3 regions of the Microbulbifer sp. ABH2_005 genome follow, and region 2 is predicted to be linked to each of the others. Evidence: predicted binding sites of a transcription regulator. Region 2 holds the regulator's gene; each other region holds the start of a gene.
The links. Region 2 encodes PhoB, which activates phosphate uptake and scavenging genes when phosphate is short. Its sites were predicted from a motif close to TGTCATAAANNTGTAACA; they were not measured.

Region 1 (5,356 bases), on a different contig from region 2:
AGTAAATAAGTGCATTCGATCCTCTTGATGAGAAAAGCACAGGGCACTTTGCGGAGCACGCATTTTTTGGCTACTCAGTAGCCTAAAATCCAGTTTTCGTTCACCTTCGGTGGGTCTAATTTCATGTAAATTTAATTGCGCTTGGCCCTCGTCATAAGAGGCTACCAATAAATTGCTATTAGGCAGAGCCTGCACTGCCAAGCGCTCTACCCACCCCTCCTGAGCGGTGATTATTTCTCCAAAGGGATTAATTAAAATCAAACCGCGGCGCTTACTGGCAAGCAGTAAATAATCCTCACCACCCACCTGTACCGGCAGTATCTGCTCGGTTTCTATTGCCCCAAGTGAGAGGACCTGTTGGGGCAGTGCTTTTTTTATGCGTAAAACAGAATCCATTTCATGACCACAGCCATAAAGCAGAGTGATGCAGAGAGTGAGTACAAAAATCAAACGCAGCTTGTTCATGGGTGGCAGTTACATTTCAGAGAGTAGACCCCGCACAGGCAGGGTTCGATAAATTGCGCATGCAACTGCGCTATTATTTTCAAAGAGACTTTAGAAACAGCCTAATTAGAAAGTGCTGTAACTCAGCCCTAAGGCGTAGATCGGGCCATATTCTTCATATTGGCCGTTAAAGCCGGAGTTATGCACATAGTAGGGTTCATCGGTGAGGTTCACCCCGGTGAATGTCAGCTGCAGGCCGTTGCTAAAACGGTAACGAGCGGAGAGGTCCAATTGTAGGTGATCCTCTTCGTAGCGATCGCGAGAGGCATCCTCCATGTCTACCTCCAATAGTTGCTCACTGCGGAAAGCGGCGGACAAACGCAAGCTGAAGGCATCGCGCTCATAGCCGACAATAAAGTTCCCCACCAAATCGGCCTGGGAAGGTAGAGAGATTTTGTCACTACGCTGACGATCCGACCCCAGGCCAAGCCGGGCCTCAGAATCGGTGAGTGTCGCATTGGCGCGCAAGAGAAAGCCGTTATCAAAACCCCGTGTCCAGGCCAACTCAGCGCCATTAATTCGCGCACTGTCACCATTGATGGGTTGCATTACCTCAGCTTCTTCCACTGCCAGGTTGCCGATGTACTGAGTCAAGTCCGCGCTAAGGGAAACATCGGACATCACAATAAAGTTGTCGATATCTTTATGGAACAGCCCAAGGGAGAACATACCCAGGTGGTCCGCGTAATATTCCGCAGAGATATCCAGGTTACGGGATTCGTAGGGTTGTAAATTCGGGTTGCCAGCTTCCACTTCCAGCTCACCGTCGTCGTACTCAATTTTAGTCGGTGACGGATTCAGGTGACCAAACGAGGGACGTGAAAGGGACTCGGTGTAAGCTGCGCGTAGAACAATATTATCGTTGTAGTCAAACTTGAAGTTGACACTGGGAAAGAAATGATCGTAATCGCGCTGGAAGTTGACTGCACTGACATAGACCTCTTCAGCGATAGGATCAGCATCGGGCACCGGCTCCTCAGATTCGATGACACGCATCCCTTCGGCACTGAAATCGGTGTGCTCATAGCGCACACCAAAAACCCACTGGATACGATCGAGTTCTATGGTATTCATCACATAGAGTGCGCTGATATCTTCCTGCATCTTATAATCCCGCGCAGAGGAGAGCGCGGTTTCGGTTTCATCCAATTCAAAACTGGCGATATTGCGATTGATAAAGCTGTTGAGACTGCCAGGGTTAACTCCCGACCCAAAAGTATCGAGGCCGTAGTCGATATCGTTGCGGACAAAATCTACCAGCGTAAAATCACCACCAAAGCCATCATAAACACTGGCATTCAGGTCACCGCTCTTTTCCCGCTGGCGTTCGTGCAAGCCAAACTGCACGGTTGAGGCATAATCTCCCCACTCTATTTCCCTGGAAAAATCCAAGCGTACACTCAGCTCCTCATCCTCGGTGAAATTATCCTCAATCACCAGCTCGTCCAACTGGTAATTAGCGGGGTCTAATATTCTTTCAGCATCGGAACGGCCCACCGCCATACGCGGGGTCTTATCGGCTTCCACATAACCCAGGCGCAGTGGTTCGAGGACAAAGTCGGTATCACGGCGGTGAGGCTCGGATTCCTCCGCATGGGAATAGCCCAGCGCGTAGAACAGGCCCCACTGTTCGAAATTGTGCTCACCACCCAGTACTGTCGAAATAATTTCCTGTTCTTCCAGGCGATCCTTCAGAGACTTTTCCAGTGCCGCCTCGTCCCAAATTGCGGAATTTCTGGAAATCGTTTCCGGCTCATCGCGCTCAGCATCCAGTTTCCAGGAATTGCGCTGGCGAATCTCCTGATCGGAGAAGTCGGAATAAAGACTGTGCAGATATATACGTGCGTCACTGCTCAGTTCCAGATCAAAATTGGCGGCCACGCCGGTGCGCTCGCGGGTAATGGTGTAGTCCCGCTGCTCTATTTCGGTTGCACCGATTCCCTCACTACCATCCTCGGCCACAAGTTGTCTCCAGCTGCCATCGGTCTCGATATTTTCAGAACCAAAATCCCGTTCCTGATGGCTAACCGCCAGGGCAACACCGAAACGCCTATCGCCCTCGAGATCGAAAACATTGGTCATGGTGGCTGCGTATTTGGGGCTGTGCTCTTCCTGCAGATCGCTGTAACTGTTTTCAACGCTGAATTTATAGCGGCTGCCATCGTAATCCAGTGCGTTGATACTCTTGATCTCTATCGCCCCGCCGATGGAGTCTGCACTCATATCTGGAGTTAGGGTCTTAAATACTTCCAAGCTGGCGAGCAGGTCTGAGGGAATCACATCCAGGGCCACAGCGCGACTATCTGTTTCCGGTGCGGGCAGACTCACGCCATTGATGGTGGCGGCATTCAGGTTCGGATCTATACCGCGCACCCCCACAAAACGCCCCTCCCCCTGGTCGCGGGCGATAAAGACCCCCGGCATCCGCTGCAGGGCCTCGGTCACATTGGCATCCGGCAACTCACCGATGGCATCAGAGGTTTGTACCGCCACCAGCTTGTTGGAGTCCCGCTGGCGATCCAGGTCACTGCGCGCGTTGCTGGCTTGGGCGGTAACAGTCACCGTTTCCATGGCACGGGCCTGGTTGTCCTGTGCATAGGTATTAGCACACAGAGTGGCATTGGCGCAAAAAATTGCGGCGGCAAGTGTGGTAATGGGTGCATTGGGCAATCGAAAACTGATGTTTGTATTTTTCATGGCGTCCCACTCCGATTAATGCCGATGGCGTATTTAGTGGCTTATGAGTTGGAGCGCAGACTAGTGGGCGACTATGAACTTTACATGACGGTTTTTTTAAGCTGTCATCAAGCTTTCAGAAATACCTGGGAATATTCCCGCAAAAATGAAATATCATTCATTATTTATTTGGTGTTAAGCAAAAAATTTATTACTTATAACTTTATTGGCTGCAAACTGAACTAAGCAGACTGAACTAAATAGATGAGTCACCAGTTGAGGTAGCCAGAAAATACAATAATTTCCACCTTATGATTTTTTAGTCGTCCAATAAAAGCCTTTTTCTCAGGTTTCCTGCAATGGAGCAGCTGTAATGAAAGATTTCCCGAAAAATCCCGGCCGCCGAATGCTACTCAAAGCCATAGGCGGTGCCACTGCTGCGGGCGCCGCCACCAGCTTTATTCCCGGTTGTGGCTCGGAGCATAAACAGAAGAATCTTTCTTTCCAGGAAATTCCCCATAGCCTGGATTTCAACCATCACCTGCCGCAGGGTTATAGCGCTGATATTCTGCTGAGCTGGGGCGACCCCATTGTCGATAACATCGAGCAGTTTGATCCGAAAAAACTGACCGTACAGAGTCAGTCGCAACGCTTTGGCTACAACAATGACTTTATCGCCTTTATGCCACTGGCAGAGGATACCCCTGCGGGGCGCGGTGATATTCACTGCCAGAGCGGCAATAGCGATCGCGGCCTGCTGTGTGTAAACCACGAATATACCCAGCCGCACCTGATGTTTTCCGACTATAACGATGAATATAGTGCCACCCGTGGTGTCAGCGCAGAGCACGTCGCAATAGAAATGGCCGCCTGCGGGCACTCGGTTGTGGAAATCAAGCGCGCAGGCAAGGGCTGGCAGCCTGTCTTAGACAGCCCCTATAACCGCCGCATCACCTCAACCACGCCGATGCAAATTAGCGGCCCCGCCGCCGGGGACAAGCGCCTGCAAACCACTGCAGATCCCTCTGGCGCCCAGGTGCTCGGCACCATTGGCAACTGCGCCGGTGGCAAGACCCCCTGGGGCACGGTGTTGGTGGCCGAAGAGGGGTTTGGCGGCGCTTTCCAGGGTGACCCCGACAAGATCGAGGACCCTCGCGAGGCACGCAATCATCGCGATTTCGGTATAACACCCCACAACCGCAACTTGGGCGAATACGACCGGCGCTTTGATATCCAACACGAACCCAACGAGCCCAACCGCTTTGGCTGGATGGTGGAGTACGACCCCTACGATCCCCAGTCCACTCCGCGCAAACTGACCAACCTGGGCCGGTTTGAACACGAGGGCTTTACCCTGGTATGCAAGCCTAACCAACCCGCAGTGGCCTATGGCGGCGATGATGACGAGGGTCAGTTTGTCTACCGCTATGTCTCGAAAGAGGCTTACCTTCCACAAGATCCGGTCCACAATCGCAAGTTGCTGACCGAGGGCACACTCTATGCCGCACGTTTTGATCAGGACGGCAGCGGACAGTGGCTGCCGCTGGTATTCGGGCAGGGGCCTCTAAGCAGTAAAAATGGTTTTCACAACCAGGCAGATGTCTTGATTGATGTTCGCCGAGCCGCCGCATTGCTGGGCGCTACCCCCATGGATCGCCCGGAGGATGTGGAGACCAATCCCCACAACGACTGCACCTATGTAATGCTGACCAAGAATAAACGCCGCGCCGAGGATGGAGTGGATGCTGCCAATCCCCGCGCACGCAACGCTGCCGGGCATATTTTGGAAATTGTTCCCCCTGGAAAAAGTGGCGCAAGAGATCACACTAACGACAAGTTTCGCTGGCGGCAGTTTCTTCTGGGTGGTAACCCCAATGCCGAAAACCCCTTGGAACGCGGCGCCTACGGCCAGCAATCCAGCGACAACATTTCCAGTCACGGTTGGTTTGCCAATCCGGATAATGTCGCCTTCGATCCCCAGGGCAATATGTGGGTGGCCACAGACGGCTGTGAGAGCTTCGGCTTTCACGATGGACTCTGGGCCATAGCCACCGAGGGCCCACTGCGCGCCGCGCCCAAGCACTTCTTTGGTTGCCCCCGGGGCGCCGAAGTATGCGGCCCAGAGTTTACTCCTGATGGCAAAACCCTGTTTGTCTCGGTGCAACACCCCGCCGAT
Region 2 (5,356 bases):
ACTGCTGCCACAGGTGCAAAAGATCGCCGTATCTCCGGCTCTGAATCAGGAAATGCGCAGCCAGCTGATCAAGCGCTGGCTACAGAACAAGCCCCGCTTTGCTGAGGCTTGATACCTGGGCGCCTCAGTGGGCGCCGATAGTATTTTGCTGGTCGTTGGCGTTTACACTGTTGTAATTGGAGTCATAGTAGACCTCCTCATCCAGTGCGCCCTCACTCTTCGCCACCACGCTGCTCACCACCGCATCGCCGGTAATATTCACTGCAGTGCGCACCATATCCAACAAGCGGTCGACGCCGATAATAATCGCGATACCCTCCAGCGGCAGACCCACCTGCTGCAGCACCATACCGAGCATGATCAGACCAACGCCGGGCACACCCGCGGTACCAATGGAAGCCAGGGTTGCCGTCAGAATTACGGTGAGATAGCCGGTAAAACCAATATCAATGCCATAGAATTGGGCGATAAAGACCGTAGCCACCCCCTGCATAATCGCGGTGCCATCCATATTAATAGTGGCGCCAAGGGGTACAGTAAAAGCAGCGATCTTGTTATCGACGCCGAGACGCTTTTCCACCGTCGACAGAGTTACCGGAATGGTGGCCGCTGAGGATGCGGTACTGAAAGCGAAGACCATGGTCGACCACATTTTCTTTATCAGCTCCAGCGGGTTGAGGCCGCTCAAAAGCTTCAAGATAATCGAGTAAACACCCAGGGCATGGAGCAACAGGGCAGATAAAACGACCAGGAAGTATTTACCCAGTTGCACTAACCCACTGAAGCCAAGATCCGCAAATGTCTTCGCCAATAGAGCAAATACCCCATAGGGTGCAAATACCATCAGCACCCCAACCATGCGCAGTACAACGGTATTCAAATCGTTAAAGAAAGCGGCAATTCGCTGGCCCGGCTCACCGCAACGGGAAATCGCGTAGCCCATCAACAGGGCAAACACGATAATCTGCAGCATATTGCCTTCGGCCATAGCCGCGACCGGGTTGGTGGGGAAGATATTCACCAGGACTTCAGAAAGGGGCGGGGACTCCTTTGGCTGGAACGTAGAATTTACCGTCGCAGCGGCCTCACTCACACCCACCCCAGGCTGGAATACCAGTGCCAGGCACAAGGCCACTGTTATGGCAATCGCCGTAGTGAGCATATAAAGCAGAACAGTTTTACCCGCCAGCGGCCCGATCCGGCTGCCCTCTGACAGGGCACAGGCACCGCTGATCAGAGAAACCAATACCAGTGGCACCACCATCAATTTCAGCGAGGCGATAAAGATCCGACCGATGATGTCGAAGAGCCCCTCTGTCAGATAGAGATTGATGGCCTCGGTAACGCCGGCACCCAACAACTGGCTGGCATTCAAGTAATTGAACAAGACCCCCAGGCCGATGCCCGCCACCATCCCCAGAAGAATTTTGGTCGTAAGCCCCATAACAAGCTTCTCTTTATAAATTCATTGTTTTCATTAAAGGGAGCACTATATCCATTGCCGCCCCGGTGAGCAAAAATCCAACGGGGTGGCGCCAGCCGCCAGAGGGCAGGGTACAATGCCCCCTTTTGCAGACTCCGGAGTTATCGTTGCACCAATCTCCATTTGTACCTGCAGGCGATTGGCAGGGGCGGCCATTTGAACCGGCGCAGTCCCAGCCACCGGAAAACCTGATGCCGTGGCTGGCCTACACCGGTTCGCTCACTGCAGCCCTGAAGCAATTAAGTGGAGGGGACTTTAGCGTGCGGGTACTAGGCCAGAGCTGGCAACTGCCTCGCGCCGAGGAATGCCGCGCACTCAATTTAAATCGCCGCAGCCGCGCCCTGGTGCGGGAGGTTTTATTGCTGGGCTGTGGCCAGCCCTGGGTTTACGCACGCAGTGTCCTGCCCCTGCGTAGCCTGCAGGGCAAGTCCCGCAACCTGCGCAGCCTGGACAGCCGCCCCCTGGGGGAGCTGCTTTTCAGCGAACCGGGAATCCGCCGCGGTGAAATAGAGTTCAACCAGTTGCGCCGCAACCCCGATTTGCAGGCTCAAGGGCTCTGCAACGAGGGCGATAACGTCTGGGGGCGCCGTTCAATATTTTGGCTGCGGGGCAAACCCCTGCTGGTGGCAGAGGCCTTCCTCACGCACTTTCGTCCCGACGGCCCACCCATAGCCCCCACAAACCAATAACCAAACACAGGGAGATAAGCTACCGTGATCAGCCAACAAATCGCCGCGCGCTGGCCCGCAGTAATGCCCTACTGGCAATTGGCGCGTATGGATAGGCCCATCGGCTCCCTGCTACTGCTATGGCCAACCTGGGCCGCACTTTGGCTCGCCGCGGGCGGCTGGCCAGGGCTGCACCTGTTTGCGGTGTTCACCCTGGGAGTCATACTGATGCGTGCGGCCGGCTGTGCGGTAAACGACTTTGCCGACCGCGAGATTGACGGCCATGTAAAGCGCACCGCCACGCGCCCACTCGCCACAGGAAGTATTACCCCCAAGGCAGCCCTGGGCCTCTTTGCCGGGCTCAGCTTCGCGGCTTTTCTACTGGTCCTCACCACCAACCGGCTAACGATTTTATTATCACTGCCAGCACTGGCATTGGCCTTCTGCTACCCCTTCGCTAAGCGCCATACTCACCTGCCACAAGTGGTACTGGGTGCGGCATTCAGTATGGGCATCCCCATGGCTTTTGCCGCAGTGACTGGCGAAGTCCCGCCACAGGCTTGGCTTCTTTATACTGCCAACCTGTTGTGGACTCTCTGCTACGACACCTTCTACGCCATGGTGGATCGGGATGACGACCTGAAAATCGGGGTCAAATCCACGGCAATTCTGTTCGGGGATATGGACAGAGCCATGACTGCAGCCCTGCAGGTTTTGGTGTTACTGGCACTACTGTTGATGGGCCAGCGCTTTGCTCTCGGCGCCATTTACTATGTGGCTATGGCTATCGTGGCGGCGCTCTTTTCCTACCAGCAGTGGCTGATCCGCGGCCGGGACAGAAACGCCTGCTTCAAAGCATTTCTCCATAACAACTGGGTAGGATTGGCGATATTTGCCGGAATATTCCTGCATTACCTCTTCAATTGATCCAGGTCTGGGAGTTGAGGCACAACCGTCATATATTTGTCATATAAATCCCGTTTAATCCCCGGTCATAACCGGGAACTTCTGACAACAGAACGGGTATGGCAGCCAAATGCACAGTAAAACAATCCTGATTGTCGACGACGAAGCAGCAGTCCGCGATATGCTGCGGGTGGCGTTGGAAATGGCAGACTACCGCTGCCTGGAGGCGGAGAACGCCCAGGAGGCCCACGCCCTGGTCATCGACGAAAAGCCAGACCTCATTCTCCTCGATTGGATGCTGCCCGATGTGTCCGGTGTGGAGCTGGCCCGCCGCCTCAAGCGCGACGAGCTGACCACTGCGGTGCCCATTATCATGCTCACCGCCAAGGGTGAAGAAGATAATAAAATCAAAGGGTTAGAGACGGGCGCCGACGACTATATCACCAAGCCATTCTCTCCCCGGGAACTGGTGGCGCGCCTCAAGGCGGTACTGCGTCGCGCCGGCCCAGCCACTCCCGAAGACCCCCTCAGCGCCGGAGATTTGGTTCTGGACCCTATCAGCCACAGGGTCAACATCAAGGGACAGCCGGTGGATATGGGCCCGACCGAATTTCGCCTGCTGACCTTCTTCCTCTCTCACCAGGAGCGCGCCTACACCCGCACCCAACTGCTGGATCATGTCTGGGGCGGTAATGTGTATGTGGAGGAGCGCACGGTCGACGTACATATCCGCCGCCTACGCAAGGCACTGGCACTGGATGGTCACGACCGCTATATCCAGACAGTGCGCGGCACCGGCTATCGATTTTCTGTGCAAACTGTCGAAAAAGTGTGACAATCCTTCTGGATCGGCACTGACTCCCGCGGTAACCCTTGGTCACTCCTGTAGAGGATCGGGTTTCTAAGATGTACTGAGTGCGGGGGTGGATACCAGCCCTCCCGACGACCGCCAGGTAACACGGCAAGGCTATGTTGGATCGCAGTATTGGCGAATTTTCGCGCTTTTTAATTATTGCACTGGGCTGCTTAACCCTAGGGTTCACCACCTCCGAGTGGTCCTTGACCCTGATCTTAGGGCTGGCAGCCTACCTGCTCTCGGTACTGTGGCAACAGCACCGCTTCAATCGCTGGCTGGCCAATGGCCGCCGCGGCCCTGCGCCCACCGCTTTTGGCATCTGGGGCGAAATCTACGACGACTTCTACCGCATGCAGCGCCGCCACCGCCGCGAAAAACAAAAGCTGCATGCCATGTTGCGCCGTGTTCAGGACAGTACCAGTGCCCTGCGCGAAGGTATTGTGGCATTGGAAAATGGCGACCACCTGGCCTGGTGGAACCCCGCCGCCGGCGAGCTGCTCGGCCTACAGTCCAGCGATCAGGGACAGTCCCTGGTGAACTTCGTGCGCGATCCCGGATTTGTCAGCTATATGCACAGCGAGGACAACAGTCCCCGTGGACCACTGACCCTGCAGGCCCCAGGCAATGAAGCTCTTCACCTACAGCTGGAAGTCACCCGCTACGGCAAGGATGAAGCTCTGGTGATCGTTCGCGATATCACTCGCCTGCACAATCTCGAGCAGATGCGCCGGGATTTTGTCGCTAACGTCTCCCACGAACTGCGCACTCCGCTCACCGTAATCGCCGGCTACCTGGAAACCCTACAGAGCAGCGATATGGCTCCCCCCGCCTGGCGACGCCCCCTGGTTCAGATGGAGGAACAAGCCGCGCGTATGACCACTTTGGTCAACGATCTGCTTCTCCTGGCACGCCTGGAGACTTCCGAGCGGAAATCCAGCGACGTCTCCGTGGATGTCCGCGAGTTGATGGAGCGGGTTGCCCGGGAGGCGCGCAGCTTTAGCGGTGACCGCCACCCGGTCACGGTGGACTGCGAAGGGGATTGCAGCATTCGCGGCGATGCCAGCGAGCTACACAGCGCCTTCGCTAATCTTGCGTTCAATGCGGTGAAATACAGTCCGGGGAACGGAGAAATCCAGCTGCGCTGGTGGCAGGATAAGGACGGCGGACACTTCAGTGTGCAGGACCAGGGTATCGGCATAGATCCGATTCATATCCCGCGTCTTACCGAACGTTTTTACCGAGTCGACCCCGGTCGCTCCCGCGATAGTGGCGGTACAGGATTGGGCCTGGCCATTGTCAAACATGTACTGTTGCGCCACGGCGCAGAAATGAGTGTTCGGAGCGTCCCCGGTCAGGGCAGTACCTTCACCCTGCACTTTCCTTCTACCAAGCTGGAAGAGAAACCCTCCAGGGCACTGCTACAAAACGAAAAGGCGGATTCCT
Region 3 (5,356 bases), on a different contig from region 2:
CATATCGGCAGCGAAGGCATCGGGCTCCATATCGTATTTGGAGCGCCAGAAAACACTCAGGTTGTCGTAGCCCAACTCTTCAGTACCGGCATTACCGATCTCCACTTGGCGCTCATATAGCGGCTTCATAGGCGGGGAAACTTTACGCCAGCCAACCCACAAATCCTTGAGCAGCTCTGGGTCGCGATTGGTCGCCATTACCTGGCCCATCTCGGTCAGGGTGTAACACTTATCAGCCCCCTGTTCTTCCCGGCAGTACTTGCCGGCGCCATACATTCCCTGCATTTTCGAGCCGATCTGGGCCAGCTCTGCCGTCAGGGCGGGATCTTTCGGCGCCGGGAATACCAGTCCCTGCTTCAGCATGGTCAGCTTGCGGCGGGTATCTGGATCGAGCTTCAGATCATTGAATTTAGCCGCCTCTGAAGCGAGCTCTACAGCCATGGTCGTATAGCGCTCAGAAGCGAGAGCCTCCACATACTGCGAGTCAAGATTGATATAGGTAGATGCCAACCAAGCGGCGTGACTCATTTCCTGGGCCATTTTCTCCAGGCGGGCCTGTGCATCATCAAGGAATGCTTTGGCATCCTCAGCTGTCAGTGGACTCTTTTTGGCCGCAGGGCTTTCTGCAGTGGCCTGCGCCACCCCCATGGATTTTTGTGACTGCTGGCCGCTGTCACAGGCAGACAGCGCGACTGCAGCTGCAATGGCAAGAGCAACTTTCTTCATCTTCCCCTCAGATAATCATTATTGGGCCTAGTTATAACTGTCGCCGTTTATAGCATAAGCCTGCCGTTACCAGCGATGGTAAGCCCTAAAGTTAAATGCAGATCGGCACAAAATCTCCCATATTTGCCGTTTTCTGGGGAAAAATACGGTGCTATCGGAAACAACAGGCCGACGGGAGCAGTCAGAGCGAACGACGATGAGATACAGGAATAAAGGAAATGGGGGATCAGTAAAAAGGAGGGCATTTAAGGAGGCGGCCCAACCAGCAACACCCTCGGCACATGATACCACTGCTACCGTTGCTCCCTTCCGGGCCTGGCGGGGTTCACAGCTGTTCATTGCGAGGGGACCGGAAGGGCCACCACAACGATCTTCGGTGCATCCGAAGAGGGCGCGATTATAGAGGGTTAAAGGCGCGAGTTCCAGCCCTATTAACAGGTTATAATAGGCGACTACTACTTTACCCCCTTCTGAAGAGTTACCCATGCACCTGTTTGTCGATAATTTGACCAATGTTGATTTCAGCTACCTGGACCATCAGCGCGGCCTCGTAGGCGAAACCTGGCTGGCGAATGCCGCCCTGGATGGCGCACTCGATAACCAGGGTATGGTTTGCGATTTTGGTATCGTTAAAAAGACATTGCGCCATTGGTTAGATGATCAGCTCGACCATCGCCTCTTGGTTCCCACCCTTGCCCCCGGTCTGACACTGACCCATCAAGATGGCAATATCTCTCTTGAGTGGCTGCTCGCGAGTGGAGAACAAATCTCAGTATCGGGACCGGGGCAGGCATTCGCCCTGGTGGAAAGTGACATTATCAATGCAGAAAATGTTGCCCGCTGGAGTGTGCAACAACTGGCCAGCTCCTTCCCCGCCAGTGTCGAACAGCTCAAGCTGTCGTTTGAAGACGAGCAAATCCAGGATGCTTTTTATCACTACAGCCACGGCCTGAAAAAACACCAGGGTAACTGCCAGCGCATTGCCCACGGCCACCGCTCCCGAATCCAAATATTTGTCGAGGGAAATCGAGACGAGCAATTAGAGCAAGAGTGGGCGCAACGCTGGAAAGATATTTATTTGGGCACCCGGGAAGATCTTTGCCAAGACGATAACGAAAATACACACAGCCTAACCTTCGCCTATCGAGCCCAACAGGGAGATTTCACGCTAGAGTTACCCGCTAGTGCTTGTGAAATTTTGGATTGCGATACCACCGTTGAGCAATTGGCTCAATATATCGCCACAACTCTCGCAGAAAAGCACCCGGGCGTTGAAATCAAGGTTCGCGCCTATGAGGGCCTCGGTAAGGGCGCCATTGCCAGTACTAAGCGGTGAGCGGTGAAGACTCATTCGCAACAGTAATTTTCTATAGTCTCAAGAGACCCGGTTTTGAACCTGATTCTTTTACATGAAGCTGACTTTATCAGCTCCGATATCGTCCGCCTCTCCGGCCGCAGGCTGGAACATATTATCAAAGTTCACCGGGCCGAGCCCGGCCAGCAACTGCGCGTGGGCCTGCTGAATGGAAATATCGGCTCTGGGCAAATTGCCAGTCTCGACGATCAACAGGTAGAGCTGCGGGTGGAACTAACAAGGAATCCGCCTCCACCTCCACCAATCACCCTGATCCTGGCACTGCCACGCCCCAAAATGCTGAAGCGCATTATTCAGCATATCACTGCACTGGGAGTTAAGAAGCTGGTCTTGATCAATAGCTACCGGGTGGAAAAATCCTATTGGCAAACCCCCTGGCTGGACGAGAAGAAACTGTTCGAACAATGCCTGCTCGGACTTGAACAGGCTGTCGATACTCAAATGCCGGAAATTCTCTTGCGCAAACGCTTTAAACCCTTCGTAGAGGATGAGCTACCCGAACTCTCTCAAGGTTCACACAAATTGGTGGCCCACCCTATCGGTGGCACGTCCTGTCCAATGGACCTCAGTGAGAACTGCACCTTGGCGATTGGCCCCGAAGGGGGATTTATTGCCTACGAAGTTGAAAAGCTCAAAGAAGCCGGATTCCATTCTGTACACTTGGGCCCACGGATTCTCCGGGTAGAGACGGCTCTGCCAGTTCTGGTAAGCCGACTTTTTCCCTCCAGTTAGTAATAACAAACCCAAAGGAAAAATCTCGCGGAGTAGTCACAAGCCAGCTTCATAACGCTTGATGGTGCTTGTGACCCGCATTTCTCAAATTTCTCACCAACGTTTAATGTCGCTAACCTTTTTGCATTCAAAAAGCCTCGGCAACATGACCTCTTGATTGCTCCAGTTTATTGCTCCAGCGCCATGACCTGCGCTGAACTTAAGTTTGAGACTTTTGCACGCTTTATTCATCAAGATTTCATCATTTTGTCATAAATAAGACATATTTTGCGGCCTCGTTTTACTTCCCTAGGGTCCAGGATCACATGTACCTATTTTTTCAGCGATTATGCCGCTCAATAACATTTCTTCTTGTTTGCCTTCTAAGCCCAATTGTCTCTGCCGCAGTCTCGCCTTTTTCTTCAGACAGCAATGGAAAATTATTCAGCCTACACGGCTCTAATACCATTGGTGCTCAGCTGGCGCCCAGCTTGGTTCACGACTATTTCACTGCGAAGGGAGCCACTGATATCAGTATCAAGCCACTCGGAACTCCCAACGAAGTGCGAGTGCAGGCAAAAGTTGGCAATAACACTGTATTTGTCGATATAGCTGCTCACGGTTCCAGCACTGGTTTTAAGGGACTCAAACTGGCTCAAGCAGATATCGCCATGGCTTCGCGCCCTATCAAAGACAGCGAGTTCAGCGCCCTAAGCCAAATGGGTGATATGCGCAGCCGCAAGGCTGAACATGTCATTGCTATTGATGGACTGGCGATTATCGTGCATCCGCGCAACCCTATTAACCAACTGACCTTACAGGAAATCAGTGCTATTTTTTCCGGCCAAATAAAAGACTGGTCGGAACTTGGCAAAGGCAAGGGCCGCATTAATATTTATGCGCGAGATGATCAGTCCGGGACCTGGGATACCTTTAAAAGCCTGGTGCTAGGCAAGCGCTACTCTCTCTCCAGCAGGGCCAAGCGCTATGAGTCCAACGATCAACTTTCCGACCTTGTTACTTCAGACCCGCGCGGAATCGGTTTTGTTGGGCTAGCATCCATTCGTCAGGCAAAATCCGTAGCCGTTTCCGATCAAAATACACTCCCACAGGCTCCTGAGCACCTGACCATCGCTACGGAAGACTACCCCCTGTCGCGCCGCCTTTTCTTATACACTCCAGTCTATTCCTCCAACTCAACAGCAGAAGAATTTCTACGTTTTGTACAGAGTGAGTCGGGGCAAGAGCAGGTGAAATCCTCCGGGTTCGTCGCGCAAACTCCCATCGGCTTTAAACCAGAGGAGTCTCGGGAAGGACCAAGTGAATATTTGGAACTGACTCGAAATGCTGAGCGCCTCAGTATTAATTTCCGATTTTCAGAGGGCAGCGCCTCACTGGACAACAAGGCTCAGCAGGATATTGAGAGACTGGCAAAGTTTATGGAAAAACCGCAAAACCAGGGACGAGAACTATTACTTATCGGGTTTGGCGATGAAAAAGTCAGCCCAGAGCGTTCGGTTATCCTATCCAAACTTCGCGCAGTGACCGTCCGCTCAGCTCTGCGCGATCATAAAATCAATACCGCTCCCGTTCAGGGCTTTGGAGCCTACCTCCCTATTGCCTCTAATAATTCCAGAGCCAAAATCAAGAACCGCCGAGTTGAAGTCTGGCTGTTCTAACCCTTAAAACCCGGCCAGGCTCAGGGAAGAAGAGACGATAGAAACTGGGCGCATAAACAACCGTGGGGAGGCTAGAGAGACCTCCCCTTTTTTATTTCGATACCGATAATTGTATTGATTAAGGGGAGAAATACGGTTGGGAAGTGGACTATTTATCTTGCAGTAACACCGGCCCCGATAAAGGACAGCAATACAGCAGTCATAAAAAAGCCGCGTACAAACGCGGCTACAATGGTGACAGAGGCCACCAGGTCTCACAGAGAGGAACGCCAAAGAGCGCTCCGGGGAAAATTCCCTTCAAAACAAGCGCGTTACCGCTTTCTTGTTCAATAAGCAGCTGCATAGCAGCCGCAAATTATTAAGCTACAGCGCCTTCAGCCTCGGCAACTTTTTGCAAAGCCAGCTTGGGATCAACAAACTCATAACCCAATACATCGGCAACTGCCTTGTAAGTCACCATACCGGCGTGGACATTCAGACCTTCCAGCAAATTGGCATCATCCAACAATGCCTGCTTGGCACCTTTATTGGCCAATGCTACAGCGTAAGGCAGGGTAGCGTTGTTCAGAGCCATGGTAGAGGTGCGCGCTACACCACCGGGCATATTGGCAACACAGTAGTGCACCACACCGTCAACAACGTAAGTGGGCTCCTGGTGAGTGGTCGCTTTGGAGGTTTCGAAACAACCGCCTTGGTCAATAGCCACGTCCACAACCACAGCACCTTTCTTCATGCGGCTGATGATATCGCGAGTCAACAGCTTCGGAGCTGCAGCGCCAGGAATCAGAACTGCACCTACGACCAAATCCGCATCCAAAGCGTGCTTTTCAATCGCATCGTTAGTGGAGTATTCAGTACGCACAGC

Region 1: ACXAFI_RS01620 (PhoX family protein) is a predicted target of PhoB. The motif match lies at 3,304-3,321, and genes of this name have one in related genera.
Region 3: ACXAFI_RS13755 (substrate-binding domain-containing protein) is a predicted target of PhoB. The motif match lies at 3,081-3,098, and genes of this name have one in related genera.

What each region holds. Positions count from the first base shown of each region.
Region 1 covers NZ_JBSWWI010000001.1:368,533-373,888, reverse strand. The annotation lists gene ACXAFI_RS01630 (phytase) at 1-465, opposite strand, end outside; gene ACXAFI_RS01625 (TonB-dependent receptor) at 571-3,201, opposite strand; gene ACXAFI_RS01620 (PhoX family protein) at 3,554-5,356, shown strand, end outside.
Region 2 covers NZ_JBSWWI010000002.1:150,670-156,025, reverse strand. The annotation lists gene recG (ATP-dependent DNA helicase RecG) at 1-112, shown strand, start outside; gene ACXAFI_RS18175 (dicarboxylate/amino acid:cation symporter) at 125-1,444, opposite strand; gene ACXAFI_RS18170 (chorismate--pyruvate lyase family protein) at 1,591-2,172, shown strand; gene ubiA (4-hydroxybenzoate octaprenyltransferase) at 2,236-3,078, shown strand; gene phoB (phosphate regulon transcriptional regulator PhoB) at 3,188-3,892, shown strand; gene phoR (phosphate regulon sensor histidine kinase PhoR) at 4,027-5,356, shown strand, end outside.
Region 3 covers NZ_JBSWWI010000001.1:3,148,410-3,153,765, forward strand. The annotation lists gene ACXAFI_RS13735 (M2 family metallopeptidase) at 1-726, opposite strand, end outside; RNA gene ffs (signal recognition particle sRNA small type) at 984-1,081, opposite strand; gene ACXAFI_RS13745 (6-carboxytetrahydropterin synthase) at 1,211-2,062, shown strand; gene ACXAFI_RS13750 (16S rRNA (uracil(1498)-N(3))-methyltransferase) at 2,117-2,833, shown strand; gene ACXAFI_RS13755 (substrate-binding domain-containing protein) at 3,139-4,491, shown strand; gene ald (alanine dehydrogenase) at 4,850-5,356, opposite strand, start outside.